2 regions of the Priestia sp. YIM B13552 genome follow, and region 2 is predicted to be linked to the other one. Evidence: a T-box and tRNA genes for the amino acid it is inferred to sense, from the RefSeq annotation. Region 2 holds a T-box; the other holds one or more tRNA genes.
The links. The T-box of region 2 lies ahead of thrS (threonine--tRNA ligase). A T-box ahead of a tRNA ligase gene usually reads a tRNA of that ligase, here a tRNA-Thr.
Positions count from the first base shown of each region.

Region 1: it encodes a tRNA-Thr, which carries the amino acid that the T-box ahead of thrS (threonine--tRNA ligase) is inferred to sense. The anticodon was not compared.

Region 1 is NZ_JBHZOU010000002.1:216,764-224,014, forward strand. Features, by position in the region: gene ACFX40_RS07190 (LCP family protein) at 127-858, shown strand; gene ACFX40_RS07195 (hypothetical protein) at 1,073-1,438, shown strand; gene ACFX40_RS07200 (NAD(P)H-dependent oxidoreductase) at 1,465-1,983, opposite strand; gene ACFX40_RS07205 (YwaF family protein) at 2,124-2,870, opposite strand; gene ACFX40_RS07210 (ABC transporter permease/substrate-binding protein) at 3,149-4,672, opposite strand; gene ACFX40_RS07215 (ABC transporter ATP-binding protein) at 4,672-5,622, opposite strand; tRNA gene ACFX40_RS07220 (tRNA-Thr) at 5,888-5,960, opposite strand; gene ACFX40_RS07225 (aromatic ring-hydroxylating oxygenase subunit alpha) at 6,171-7,223, shown strand.
Region 2 is NZ_JBHZOU010000003.1:408,265-415,515, reverse strand. Features, by position in the region: gene ACFX40_RS14260 (cell wall hydrolase) at 1-417, shown strand, start outside; gene ACFX40_RS14255 (hypothetical protein) at 560-760, shown strand; gene ACFX40_RS14250 (sulfatase family protein) at 925-2,667, shown strand; T-box leader at 3,070-3,295, shown strand; T-box leader at 3,333-3,561, shown strand; gene thrS (threonine--tRNA ligase) at 3,616-4,833, shown strand; gene ACFX40_RS14240 (hypothetical protein) at 5,005-5,211, opposite strand; gene ACFX40_RS14235 (amino acid permease) at 5,594-6,994, shown strand; gene ACFX40_RS14230 (MFS transporter) at 7,058-7,251, opposite strand, start outside.

The DNA of each region.
Region 1 (7,251 bases), on a different contig from region 2:
ATTCTTGTAATCGCCGCTGGTGCGTATGTGTATTATCAATACCAACAAGGGTTAGCAGAAGCAGACGGAGCTTTTGGGAAAGATGGACAATTTGATTTTAATGGTGCAAGTGCCAATTTAGATAGCATGAATGTACTGCTTCTTGGAATTGACTCTCGAGGTGAAGAACATTCGCGTGCCGATACAATCATGATTGCTCATTATGACAAAGACAGCAATCAGCCTAAAATTATTTCTTTGATGCGTGATTCATATGTGGATATTCCTGGACATGGCAAAAACAAATTAAATTCAGCCTATGCATTTGGCGGGCCTGAATTAATGCGTAAGACAATTAAAGAAAATTTCGGCGTAGATGTAAACTATTATGCCGTTGTTGATTTTAAAGGTTTTTCTAAAGTTGCCGATACGATTGCCCCTGAGGGAATTACGGTTACCGTGCCGCACGAAATGTCATCAGGAATTGGCATGACGCTAAAACCTGGAAAACAAACTCTTCACGGAGATAAATTACTAGGATACGTGCGATTCCGACATGATAGCCAAAGTGATTTCGGGCGCGTGAAGCGTCAACAAGAAGTAATAGGTAAATTAATGGATGAAGCTCTTCAAGTAAAGACGCTGGCGAAAGCTCCTAAGCTATGGGGCGTCATTGATCCATATGTGGATACAAATATTCCGCCAAAAACATTTATCGTGATAGGAAAAGATTTCTTAGTTGGGAATCAGCCAGATTTAAAATCTCTTCGTTTACCGGTCGAAGGTTCCTATTCAAATGAACGAGTATCCGGTATTGGTGCTGTTTTAAGCATCGACCTTGAAGAAAACAAACAAGCGTTACAGTCATTTTTAAATTAGGAAAAGGTGTCCATTAGCGGACACCTTTTTTTATACTATTCAAAAAAACTTCTGTTTTTCCTCCCTATCCTTCAAAAAATTTTCAGCTTCGACAAAAAATGAAGTCATTTTCCAGGAAACAGCTATTTCTTTGAAGTTCTATTTTTGCTGTTACAGGCGTATATGAAAAGAGAAGGACTTCTTTTTTATATTTTTGATTCAAGGAGATGAACGTATGAAATTATATGGTTTTCAATCTGAAGAAGAGCGTTCCTTTCTTCATTCTACCTATAAAGTAAACCCCTTGCTTTCTCATACTGGAGATGTCAAAATCAGCTTTTTATCTTTTCAAGAAAATGATTATACCCCCCGTCAAGAAGCTACGATTCCACAGCTTCTACTAGTCGTTCACGGGGAAGGCTGGGTAGCTGGCGATAACGGACTGAAAATTTATATCAAACAAGGTGAATCCGCATTTTGGAGAGCGGGGGAATCATTTGAAGTCGGGAGTCTAACGGCTATGACAGGATTACTAATTGAAGGATTAGATATCGCTCCTCAAAAGTTGCTTACTTCTTTTTCACGAACAAATGTAAATTAAAAGCCGCGTTAACGCGGCTTTTTTTATTACCTTAGTAATTGAGCGTAGCTTTCAGCACTATCTTGAATGACTTTGTCGCTCAGCTCACCGCCTGCTCCTTGAAATAGAAATGGCGTTTGGAACTTCATACCTGTTAAATTTGCCGTAGCTTGAAACGGAAGAAGCAGATGATTCATTGGGTAGCGGTTGTATCCCCCTTCTTGATAAGCTTCCGCAGGGCCTCCTGTCGAAGTAGCTACGACAAACTCTTTTCCCTGAAGTTTAGTACCTTTGCTTCCATAAGCCCATCCGTATGTTAAGACAACATCTTGCCACTCTTTTAAGAGTGCTGGTGAGCTGTACCAGTAAAATGGAAATTGAAAAACAATACGATCGAATTGAACAGCTAACTCCTGCTCTTTTTCTACATCAATTTTGAAATCGGGGTAGTTTGCGTATAAATCATGAACGTACACATTCTCTTCTTTTTTCACTCGCTCTGCCCACGCTTTATTAATACGAGAAGATGCTAAGTTTGGGTGCGCTAAAATAACCAGTGTTTTCATTTTGATACTCTCCTTCTGATGTCTGTGCTTGCTTTTTTCTTTTCTATTTTTTACGCTTGCCTCTCACAGCTCGTTCAGTCATTCTTTCCTTTTCCTTCAGGAAATCCGAGTTAGTTTACACTTATAAACTACCAGTATTATCATTTTGCTTCAACAAAATTGACTTTGCTTTTATCACCTTTAATTTTTTTATGTACCCAAAACGGCAGATAAAGGACAAGAAAGCTAAGAATCATAATTCCCTCAATCCATACTAAATACCAAGGATGAGGTCCAAGAACATCCAGCAAGGAAGCGTGCTCTGGCTTTTTCATCATGTATAAATAATTCGCATGGAGTAAACGATTCATGACATAGATAAAACCTCCGTACAGATTAACAACTACTACGCTTACCCATAAAGAACGAAACGTTGGCTCATATTTGCAGACAGCAATTAGCATACAGCAAGCAAGTACCACACCGCCATGCGATACATAAAACTGCACATAGCGAAACTGGGCATACGCATAGCCGCCAAGGTCTGGGGTAATCATCGCTTGAACAGAGCTGCTGATTCCGGCGAAGTACACAAAATAAAAAAGAAACCTGCTTTTGGTTATCAGCATAACAGCAGCCAGCAGCACGACTATATCACTGAGCTGAAGAGGCAAGGAAGTTTCAGTAGACCACTGATGACATCCGATTTCCCAAGCCTGGTAGGCTGTTTCTGAAGCAATTAGAATAAGTGAAAGCAAAATAAACACAAACCTCTTTTTTCGCAGCTGCTTTCGACACAAAAAAATAAATGCTCCTATGATCACGATAATAGCTAAAGTTACAAGATGTTCAACTGAAAAAAGCTGAAAGGAATGTTGTACAGGATGACACGTAAAAAATGAATTCATAAAAGCGCCTTCCTTCCATCAGAAAACAAATTCGGTACCTTTAGCTTGTTCATAAGACCTCGTTTTCATTAATGCTTCTCTCGCATTAAAAAGAGATTGAGACATAACAAAATCACGCCAATCTAAAGACGGACGAATGGAGTAAATAATCGAGTATAGATCCCTTCTTGCAGGGAAATCAACTGCTAGAAACAACTAAACTAAAAAGATCCGAACGATTCATCATTCGGATCTTCTTTCAACTAACATACTGTTGTCCTAGCTCTGTTTCTTCGTTTTTACTCTTTAATTAATCCTTTTTTCACTAAGAATTGATGAGCAACTTCTTCAGCCGTTTTTCCTTTCGCATTTACTTGATAGTTCATTTCACGCATTTCGTCATCACTGATTTTACCGCCCAGTTGATTTAAGATTTTTTTCAGTTCAGGGTGCTCTTTTAGCGTATCTTCACGAAGCACAGGCGCTCCTTGATACGGAGGGAAGAACTGCTGATCGTCTTTTAAGACTTTTAAACCAAACTGTTTGATTTCAGGGTCCGTTGCGTAAGCATCAAGCATGTTAATATCGCCTTTTTCTACAGCGCGATAGCGAAGCTTCGGCTCCATCGTTTTAATATTCGGGAAGGTAAGGCCATATTCTTTTTGAATGCCTACATAGCCGTCTTCACGATCTTTAAACTCAAGCGTAAATCCTGCTTTTACTTTATCTGTTGCATTTGCCAAATCTGAAACAGTCGTTAGATTGTTTTCTTTGGCAAATTCTTTTGTCACGGTCAATGTGTACGTATTATTAAACTTCATTGGATCTAAATAGACAAGGCCGAATTTCTTTTGAAATCCTTCTTTTGCCTGCTTGTACACCTCTGTTTCATCTTTGCTGTCCGGCTGTTCCTTTAGATGCGTCACAATGGCTGTACCCGTATATTCAGGGTACAAATCAATTTCCTTGTTACGCAGAGCCTCAAATACAAATACCGTTTTCCCAAGCGACGAACGAAGATTTACTTTCATATCGGTTTGATCTTCAATTAATTCTTTGTACATATTAATTAAAATATCTTGTTCTGCACCAATTTTCCCTCCGATAACAAGGTCTGGTTTTGTTGCGCTCATCGCTGCAAACGGAGAAACAAGAATGAGTATTAATACGAGGATCATAATAAACGAGCGTTTTTTGGACCCTTTTTTAGCTGAGTGTTCAATCGTTCGCAGAATTCCATCAAAAATAAGCGCTAATAATGCTGCTGGAATGGCTCCTAATAAAATCAAACTATTATCGCTTCGGTCAATACCAAGCAAAATTAAGCTTCCGAGTCCGCCCGCTCCGATAAGAGCCACGATTGTTGCTGTACCAATAATGAGTACCATCGCTGTGCGAATTCCGGCCATAATGACAGGAAGCGCTAGAGGAAGTTCTACTTTAATTAATCGTCTCCATGAGTTCATCCCCATGGCTTTGGATGCTTCAATTAAAGATGGGTCCACTTCTTTAATTCCGGTATATGTATTTCGTACAATAGGAAGAAGCGAATATAAAAACAGTGCAATAACCGCGGGAAAGGTTCCAATTCCGACAAGAGGAATCAGTAATCCTAATAAAGCGAGTGAAGGAATGGTTTGCAGTACGGCTGTTACACCAATGATCGGTTCAGCAATGCGGTCATGCCTCGTTAAGTACAGTCCGAGCGGCACTGAAATTAATACGGCGATAACAAGAGCCAGTACTGAAATTTGAATGTGTTCAAGAAGAGCTTGAAACAGTGCATCTCCTCGTTGATCTAATAATGTGCTTAGTGCATTCATTACAGCGTTTCTCCTTCTTTCGTTTTATCAGAAAGAAACGCTAATAGAGTTTTGCGCGTTACAACGCCAATACGTTTGCTCCCTTTTTTCACGGCTATTGCTTCATGGTCGTAAAGGGCGTCCATTGCCTGCTGAACAGTAGCGGTTGAAGCTAGCTCTTCAGTAGGTTCTACGTCTGGCTGTTCACTTTCTTTGACAAACATATCCAATGTCTCAAATAAAGTATTTCCTTGATTCCCAATAAATGTTTTTACAAATTCATTTTTAGGCTTTTGAATGAATTCCTCCGGGGTTCCAACTTGAACAATTTCCCCATCTTTCATTAGGCAGATACGATCTCCAAGCGTCATGGCTTCGCTCATATCGTGCGTAACAAACACAAATGTTTTTTTGATTTTTTCTTTTAAGCTAATAACATCTTGCTGAAGCTGTTCGCGGCTTAACGGATCGAGGGCACTAAAGGGTTCGTCCATTAAAATAACGGGGGGATCAGCTGCGAGGGCACGTGCTACACCTACACGTTGCTGCTGGCCACCTGAGAGCTCAGACGGCTTTCGGTTTCGATACTGCTTTGGGTCTAGTCCTACCAAGGTAAGCAGTTCATCAATGCGCGTCTTGATTTTATTTTTCTTCCAATGCTTCATCTCGGGTACAATGGCTATATTTTCAGCAATGGTCATATGAGGAAAAAGAGCAATCTGCTGTAGGACATAACCAATGTTCCAGCGTAGCTCATGTATGTTGTGGTCCGATACGAGCTTATCTTTTATGTATAGTTCTCCTTCGGTAATATCATGGAGACGGTTAATCATTTTTAAGGTGGTTGTTTTCCCACACCCACTCGGACCAATTAAAACGAAAAACTCTCCTTCTTTAATTTCTAGATTAATATTTTTCACGGCGGTCGTACCGTCTGGATATTGCTTTGACACATTCTTAAACGTAATCAAATTATCGTTCACACTCCCTGTTGAAATTTAAGCCCTAGTTTCGTGTACCCAATACTTAGAGGCAATAAACATTCTTTTAAGAATATTTCTAAATATGATTCATAAGACATAGTGGAAAAGATACACATATTTTCTCACAGCCTCCTAGTAAGGCTATCAAACTGTTAAAGTTTTCACAAGGCAGGAAAGAATAATTTGGAGAATAATTTTAAAGCCGACACAAATAAAAAAACCTTCTTTCAACAAGAAAGAAGGTTTTTTAGTATGCTAGCGACAGGGATCGAACCTGCGACCTCTTGCTTACCATGCAAGTGCTCTACCTACTGAGCTACACCAGCGTCTTGGAAAATTATATCACGTTTAAATTCATTTAGGAAGCGCTTTTTTAATTTTTTTTATTGATATATTCTCTAATTTGCGTCTTCTGAAATTCTCACTTTCTACAAAGTTCCATATTTTATGTTAGAACTCCTTACATAAATTGTGTGAATTTTCTTTTTTTATATTACCCTTAGTAAAAGAGCTTACAAAAGAAGGGAAGAAAATAGATGGAACAACAACCAACCATGACAAAATCAAAAACGGCAACTCCCTACCCAAGAGACTGCACGTTCAGCCTGGAAGATTGGACGACGCTCGCTAAGTATTGGTACCCCGTCGCACGCTGCAGTGATGTAACAGAGAAACCAACGTCCGTAAAACTGCTAGATGTAAATCTAGTTCTATACCGTACCACACACAAAGTAGTAGCAGCTCGTGATTTATGCGTTCACCGAGGCACCCCGCTTAGCATGGGCTGGGTGGAAGATGATGAAATTGTCTGTCCTTACCACGGCTTCCGCTATGCAACGGACGGCGCATGCACGTCGATTCCAGCTCACCCTGATGCCAACATTTCTCCCCGCTTGTGTATGGCCGTCTATCCAGTTATTGAACGATTTGGATTAGTGTGGACTTCCCTGACAGGAGAACAAGATAACCTGCCTTACTTCGATGCGTGGGAGGATCCTGATTTTCAGCAGATTGTTTGTCCGAGCTTTGATATCATGGGTTCGGCCGGTCGTCAAATGGAAGGCTTTTTAGACGTAGCTCATTTTGCCTGGGTTCACACGGACACATTTGGTGATCGAAACAACGCCTTTGTGCCTAAATATAAAGTAAGCGATACAGATTATGGGCTTCATGTAGAATATACAAGCACCGTGAGCAATTATTCCAAAGAACAGCAGCATTTAAATCCACCTGATTTTAAATGGCTTCGCGTCTTTGATGTTTATCCGCCGTTTACAGCTACGCTAAAAGTATACTTCCCAGAAGGCGCAGAGCTGTGGATTATGAATGCAGTCTCTCCTATTTCAGCCCGCGAAACACGTTTATTCGCACCAATCGCTCGAAACTTTGACAAAGATTCTCCCGTTGAAGGTGTGTATGACTTTAACCTTCGGGTCTTTGACGAAGACCGTGAAATGGTTGAAAACCAAAAGCCTGAAGACTTGCCTTTAGACCTGCAGATGGAAGCGCATATTATGGCTGATCAAACGTCCATCGGCTACCGGAAATTATTAAAGAAAATGGGCTTAAGCTTTAGATATACAAGCTAAAGAAATCCCCGCTGTCTCAGCGGGGATT
Region 2 (7,251 bases):
AGTTTTGGTGCAGGTTACTCAGCATTTGCTGCAGCGCCCGCTCATGAACAGCACGTTCAAGTAAATAAAAATGATAAAGAATTATTAGCTCGTCTCGTATCAGCCGAAGCCAAAGGAGAGCCTTATGCAGGCAAAGTAGCCGTGGCGACAGTTGTATTAAATAGAGTCGACAGCAGCAAATTCCCGGACACTGTAAAAGGCGTTATTTATCAAAAAGGTCAGTATAGTCCGGTCAGCAACGGTCAAATTAATAAACCTGCAGACAAAGATTCAAAAAAAGCTGTAGAAGAAGCAATTAACTTCCAAGGTCAAGGAAAAGGTTCATTATTCTTCTTTAATCCTGATAAAACGGGAGATCAATGGCTGCGCCAAAAACAAGAAACAATTAAAATAGGAAATCATGTATTTGCAAAATAATAAAAAAGCTAATGGCTAGCTGCGCGCTGCTATTAGCTTTTTTAGTTATGTACATAAAATAAACAGTAGAACAACCTTTAAAATTAGAATTTTATGGTAAAATATAAAAAGTTATTTGTAATTAAAAATATGAGGTGATAACGTGAAAGAGAATATGATGTTTGCTTGGATAGCTTCATGGTTAGCTCTTGCTGGTCAGCTCGTTTTTTTTATGGGAGTAGCGCTTTTTACAGGGGATTGGCGCTACATGATGTGGAGTTTTATGATAAGTATAATTGTAGGTATACCTAGTATCATTGGCACCTATAAACGAAATCAGCAGCTAAAAGCTTACAAGAAATAAGGAATATCGTATTGAAACGAGTTATGAAAGACTTAGAGAAATCCTCCAAGTCTTTTTTTGTTTGGGTATAAAAAGATATGAACCGTACTCCGTTCTTCTAAAAAAAGTGCTTTTTACATAGTTTATCAATACAGAAAATTTGATAAACATGCGGAGGAGTAAACATGCAGAAACAGCCTAATTTTTTGTTGATTATCGTGGACGAGGAGCGGTTTCCACCCTTATATGAAAGTAAAGAACTAAAAAAGTGGCGAAAAAAACATTTAAAAGCACATGAATTTTTAAAACAGCATGGAATGGAATTTACCCGTCACTACGTCGGCTCTACAGCTTGTTCACCAAGTCGAGCTACATTGTTTACAGGGCAGTATCCTTCCTTGCACGGAGTTACGCAAACGCAAGGTATCGCAAAGAAGTCACAAGATCCTGATATGTTTTGGCTGCAGCCTAATACCGTCCCGATGATGGGAGATTATTTTAAGCAGGCTGGGTATCAAACCTTTTATAAAGGAAAATGGCACATTTCCGATGAGAACATCTTAATTCCAGGAACACATAATGTTTTTTCCAGCTACCAGATGCAAACAGGAATACCGGATCCGGAAAAAGAATGCCTCTATCAACGCGCTAATAAGCTTGAAAAGTTTGGTTTTTCAGGGTGGATTGGTCCAGAACCGGAAGGGAGAAACCCGCACAATTCTGGTTCATCTGCTGCCGTTGGAGTGAGCGGACGAGACGAAATATATGCAGAGGAAATCATAGAGCTTATTCAACGATTAGAACATCAAGCGACTGAGCAGCCTTGGCTCATGGTAGCTTCGTTTGTGAACCCGCATGACATTGCGCTGTTTGGAGCGATTACCAAACACCTTCCTATGTTTCAGTTTTCTATTGATGAGACGATTCCGAACATCGATCCGCCGCCTACCATTAGAGAATCTTTACAAACAAAGCCTAGTGCTCAAAGCAGCTATAAATACATCTATCCAAAAGCGCTGCAGCCAACGCCAAATTCTAGCTTCTACCGGCGCTTGTATTATCAGCTGCAAAAAAATGTTGATACACAAATTTTAAAAATTCTTCGGACCATGGAACAATCTTCGTTCTATGAAAATACAATTATTATTTTTACGTCTGATCACGGTGATTTGCTCGGAGCTCACGGGGGACTACATCAAAAATGGTACAACATGTATGAAGAATCTATTCACGTTCCGCTTCTCATTCACAACAAATGTTTGTTTACCAATTATCAACGTACAGACCTGATGACTAGTCACGTTGACTTGATCCCGACAATGCTTAGTTTAGCTAATATCGATGCTTCCGCTGTTCAAAAGCAATTACAAAAAAGTCATACGGAAGTACATCCATTTGTTGGGCGAGACCTGTCAGGTATACTTCGAGAAGAATCGTCTCTTGAGCAAGAGCAAACACCGATTTTCTTCATGACGGATGATGACCCGACAAAAGGACTTCACCAAACAAATTTTTTAGGAGAAAGCTACCCGTCAGTTGTTCAGCCTAATCACATTCAAGCGGTCATTGTCGAGTTTTCGTCAGCGGCAGGAAAGGAAATTTGGAAATACGCTCGCTATCATGATAATCCGCAATTTTGGTCAGCAGCTGACGAAAAAGATGAATTCATTCACGGAGAGCAATATGAAGATTACCCTGTAAGTTTTACTACCCTTAAAACAACCCGTGTTCCTGATCAAATTGAAATGTACAATTTGACCAAGGATCCGTTAGAAACAGTAAATCTGGCTCACCCGTATTTTTCGACAAATGAAACAAGGAAAATTCAGCGGCAGCTTGATGTTATTCTTAAAGAACAAGTTAGGAAAAAACGGATTTTTCCGCAAAGTGGAAGCATGCATGATGAGCTTTTGTCTAAAGATAGATAAAAAATAGTTTCTATGGATTCAAGTTAAATATTTGTGTGAGCAGAAAAAGGTGTATTTAATATTTTAGTATATAAATTAAAAACTTGATGATACTTGTGTTAGGTTACTTGTTCTGGTTTGGGGTAGTATTGGTTTCACTTCATTAATTCTGCTTAGATAAAACAAATAAGGACTTATAGCATCTTTCTTTTTCGCCTTTATTGCTGTGAAAATAGAGGTAAAAATAAGAATGGAATGTAGTCGTTAATAGTATAATAAAAAACTTTTTCAGTCCGTGTATTCTTAAGTAACTTTTCAAAAATTCAAGCATAAAGTAATTCTATACCATTTGAAAAATAAAAATTACTTCTTGACTTTTGTTAAATTTATACACTATAATCGCTTTTAACAACTAATAAACAGTATTTGGCAATGAAAAGGACACGAATTAGATGCTGTTTTCTTCGCAGAGAATAGGGCCACTGGCTGAGAGCCCTTAAGAAATCATCTAATTTACCACCTTAGAGCTATTGCAGGGAACGTGCATAACTGAAACTGCAATCGGTAAAACCGTTATCTTTTTAAGCGTAAAATACGTATGGGTATTTTACGGAATTAGGGTGGTACCACGGCCGCATTCGTCCCTTCACTAGGGATGAGTGCGGTTTTTTTGTAGAAAAAAGAATATACAAGCAATGAAAAGGACATGAATCATTTTTGAATTTTCTTTACAGAGAGTAGGGTCACTGGCTGAGAACCCTTAGAAAACGAAATGAATTTACCACCTTGGAGCTGCGGCGGGGAATGTGTATACACTGAAACCGCACCCGGTAAAACCGTTATCTTTTTAAGCGTAAAATACGTATAAGTATTTTACGGAATTAGGGTGGTACCACGGCCGCATTCGTCCCTTTACTAGGGATGAATGCGGTTTTTTTTGTTGAATAAAAACATATTGGAGGAATGAACATGTCAAAACAAATGGAAGCAGAAAAGCGAAATCATCAAAAGTTAGGTCAAGAACTGGAGCTGTTTATGTCAATGGAAGAAGCTCCTGGTATGCCGTTTTTCTTACCTAACGGAATGATTGTTCGAAATGAGTTAGAAAATTACTGGAAACAAAAGCATTATAAAGCAGGCTATCAAGAAATAAAAACACCCATCATGATGAAACAGGAGCTCTGGGAACAATCAGGGCACTGGGAGCACTATCATGAGAATATGTATTTTTCAAATGTTGACAAACAAAACTATGCGATTAAACCGATGAATTGTCCGGGAGCCATTTTATTGTTTAACAGCAAGCGAAGAAGCTACCGAGAACTTCCGATTCGATACGCAGAGCTTGGATTAGTTCATCGTCACGAGCTTTCTGGGTCTTTAAACGGCTTGCTAAGAGTCCGTTCATTCACACAGGACGACGCTCACTTATTCGTAAAGCTCAGTCAGATCCAAGCTGAAATTAGCCGCATTCTAGCGTTTATCCATGACTTTTACTCACATTTTGGCTTCGATTACAAAGTGGAGCTATCCACACGACCTGAAAAATTCATGGGAGATATTGAAACATGGAACCAAGCAGAAAAGGCGCTTCAATCTGTGTTAAGTGAAAAAGGCTTAGACTATCAGGTAAATGAAGGAGACGGAGCTTTTTATGGGCCGAAAATCGATTTTCATATTTTAGATTCCTTAGGTCGCAGCTGGCAGTGCGGAACAGTTCAGCTTGATTTCTTAATGCCGGAGAAGTTTGACTGTATGTATATTGGAGAAGACAATAAACCGCATCGTCCCGTAATGATTCACCGCGCTATATACGGTTCCGTTGAACGATTTATGGCCATCTTGATTGAACATTACGAAGGTCAATTTCCTCTTTGGCTGGCTCCTGTTCAATTTAAGCTTTTGCCTATTGCACCGCCGCACGTGGAATATGCATATAAAGTGAAACACGAGCTGGAGTTAAAAGGGTATCGTGTTGAAGTAGATGATCGCATTGAAAAAATAGGGCTGAAAATTCGAGAAGCAGAAATGCTAAAAGTTCCTTATATGGCTGTGATAGGAGATAAAGAAGTGGAAAATGAATCGCTTGCTATGCGAAAGCACGGGAAGAAAAATATAGGAACAGTAAGTGTGGAAGAGGCAGCTGTACACTTGAATAAAGAAAAGAATTCAAACAGAGTGTATTGAAGCTATTTACCTTACTAAATAGAAAAATCCGATTTTTTAAGTCGGATAGTGATTCCCTTCATTTTGTCTCACACCAAAATGAAGGGAATATTGAACTAGAAGGGTATAAGATAATATATATCAGCAGTATAACTTTTGCCTTAGACAAACGCCGGTATTTTATAAAAAAATTTATCTTATTCCATTCGAATCGTTTGTACGGGATGAAGCTGAAGCCTCACCTGATGGTTTGTTCATGTTTTGGTGCTCTCGCTTCTTTTTAGAAGGAGAGTAAAAAAGAAATTTAAACATAAAGTATACTCCTAATGCTAGTAAAATACAGCCAATAAGTAAGTTAATCATCTTTCTCCGCCCTTCATACACTTCAGTTTTCATCATTATAACACCCGGTAAGATAAAACATTCATCGTTCTGTAAATAATCTCTATGTCAGGAATTTATATCTGAAGATAGTTAGTAAAAAAATATCTAAAAATATATAAAATAATTTTTTAGAATATTATTTTTATTCAAACTTATTATACGTACGCACAATGATAATCTCTTTATTTAGTTTATAAATCCAAAACAGAGCAATACTAAGAAATCGCTTACAAAAACTCTTGAAATATATATAATGATATTAGTATACTAATAGACAAGTTAGTAATTATTTCTATATAATTACTTCTGTATCTGAAGTGAAAACGCGCAGCCCAATGGGAAAAGAAGTTATTTTCAAGTTTTAATGGATGAGTGGCAACAGAGAGGAGAGAGTGCAATGGGAAAACTATTTAAAAAGAAGTCAATCGAGCAATTATTAGAACAAAGTCAAAACAAATCTCTAGTCAAAACATTAGGAGCATTCGATTTGACTCTTCTTGGTATTGGAGCCGTAATCGGAACGGGGGTTTTGGTATTAACAGGCTTAGTAGCTGCTAACGATGCTGGACCAGCCGTTATTTTTTCTTTTATATTGGCTTCTATTGTATGCGGTTTTGCAGCGCTGTGCTATGCAGAATTTGCTTCAACTATACCTGTATCTGGTAGCGTTTACACCTATACATATGCAACCATCGGCGAAGTGGTAGCACACTTAATGGGCTGGACGTTGCTTTCGGTCTACTTGTTAACAATGTCAGCAGTAGCAAACGGCTGGTCTTCTTATTTTAACAACTTTTTAGAAGGATTTGGTTTTTCACTGCCAAAAGAATTGATTACAATCCCTGCAAATGGAGGTCTAGTAAACCTTCCTGCTATTTGTATTACGCTTCTTATTACATGGCTGCTTTCAAGAGGAACAAAAGAAAGTAAAAAAGTGAACAACTTTATGGTGCTTGTTAAATTGTTTATTATCCTTCTTTTTATTATTGTAGGAGCTTTTTATGTAAAACCGTCTAATTGGACACCTTTTATGCCTTATGGAATTGAAGGTGTTGTGACAGGGGGTGCGGCCGTATTTTTTGCTTTCTTAGGTTTTGATGCCTTATCTACATCAGCAGAAGAAGTAAAGAATCCGCAGCGTAATTTGCCCATTGGAATTATTAGTTCACTCGTGATCTGCACGATTATTTATGTAGCAGTATGCCTTGTTATGACAGGGGTTGTTTCTTATAAGGAACTGAACGTTCCAGAAGCAATGGCCTATGTTCTTCATTCAGTAGGACAAAATGCAGTGGCAGGAATTATTGCTGCAGGAGCTGTCATTGGAATCATGGCTGTTATTTTCGCCTACATTTATGCAGCAACACGCATTTTATTCTCAATGAGCCGTGACGGCTTGCTGCCAAAAGCATTTGCTAAAACAAATGAGAAAACAGGAGTTCCGACTCTTTCCACTTGGCTAGTAGGGATTATCGGAGCGTTAATTTCAGGGTTTATTGATCTAAAAGAACTTGCGAATTTAGCAAATATCGGTGCTCTTTTAACTTTCGGCATGGTGGGCGTCAGCATTATCATCTTACGTAAAACGCATCCAACTTTAAAACGCGGATTTACAATGCCGTTTGTCCCGATTTTACCAATTTTATCTGTATTATCTTGTTTATTTTTAATGATTAATCTTCCTAAAACAACATGGCTGTATTTTAGCATATGGATTGTGCTTGGTATATTTGTGTATATAGGTTATTCTCGTAAACACAGTCGATTAACAAGTAAAGAAATGAAAAAAGCGAGCTAGCAAAAAAAGAGCCTTTCATCCAAGAAAGGCTCTTTTTTTGCTTTTTGTTCAGTTGTTAGACAGTCAGGACGATTGTTCACTATGTTTTTTGCGTGTTTCCACAATAAAAAGACAAGTGCTAATAACAAAAGCCGTTCCTACAAAAATGGCGCCAACCCAAGGAAGTGAAGTAAGTCCCATATGGTTAATAATTACGCCTCCGAAAAAGGCGCCAAAAGCATTTCCTAAGTTAGCAAATGAGTGATTCGAAGTAGAAG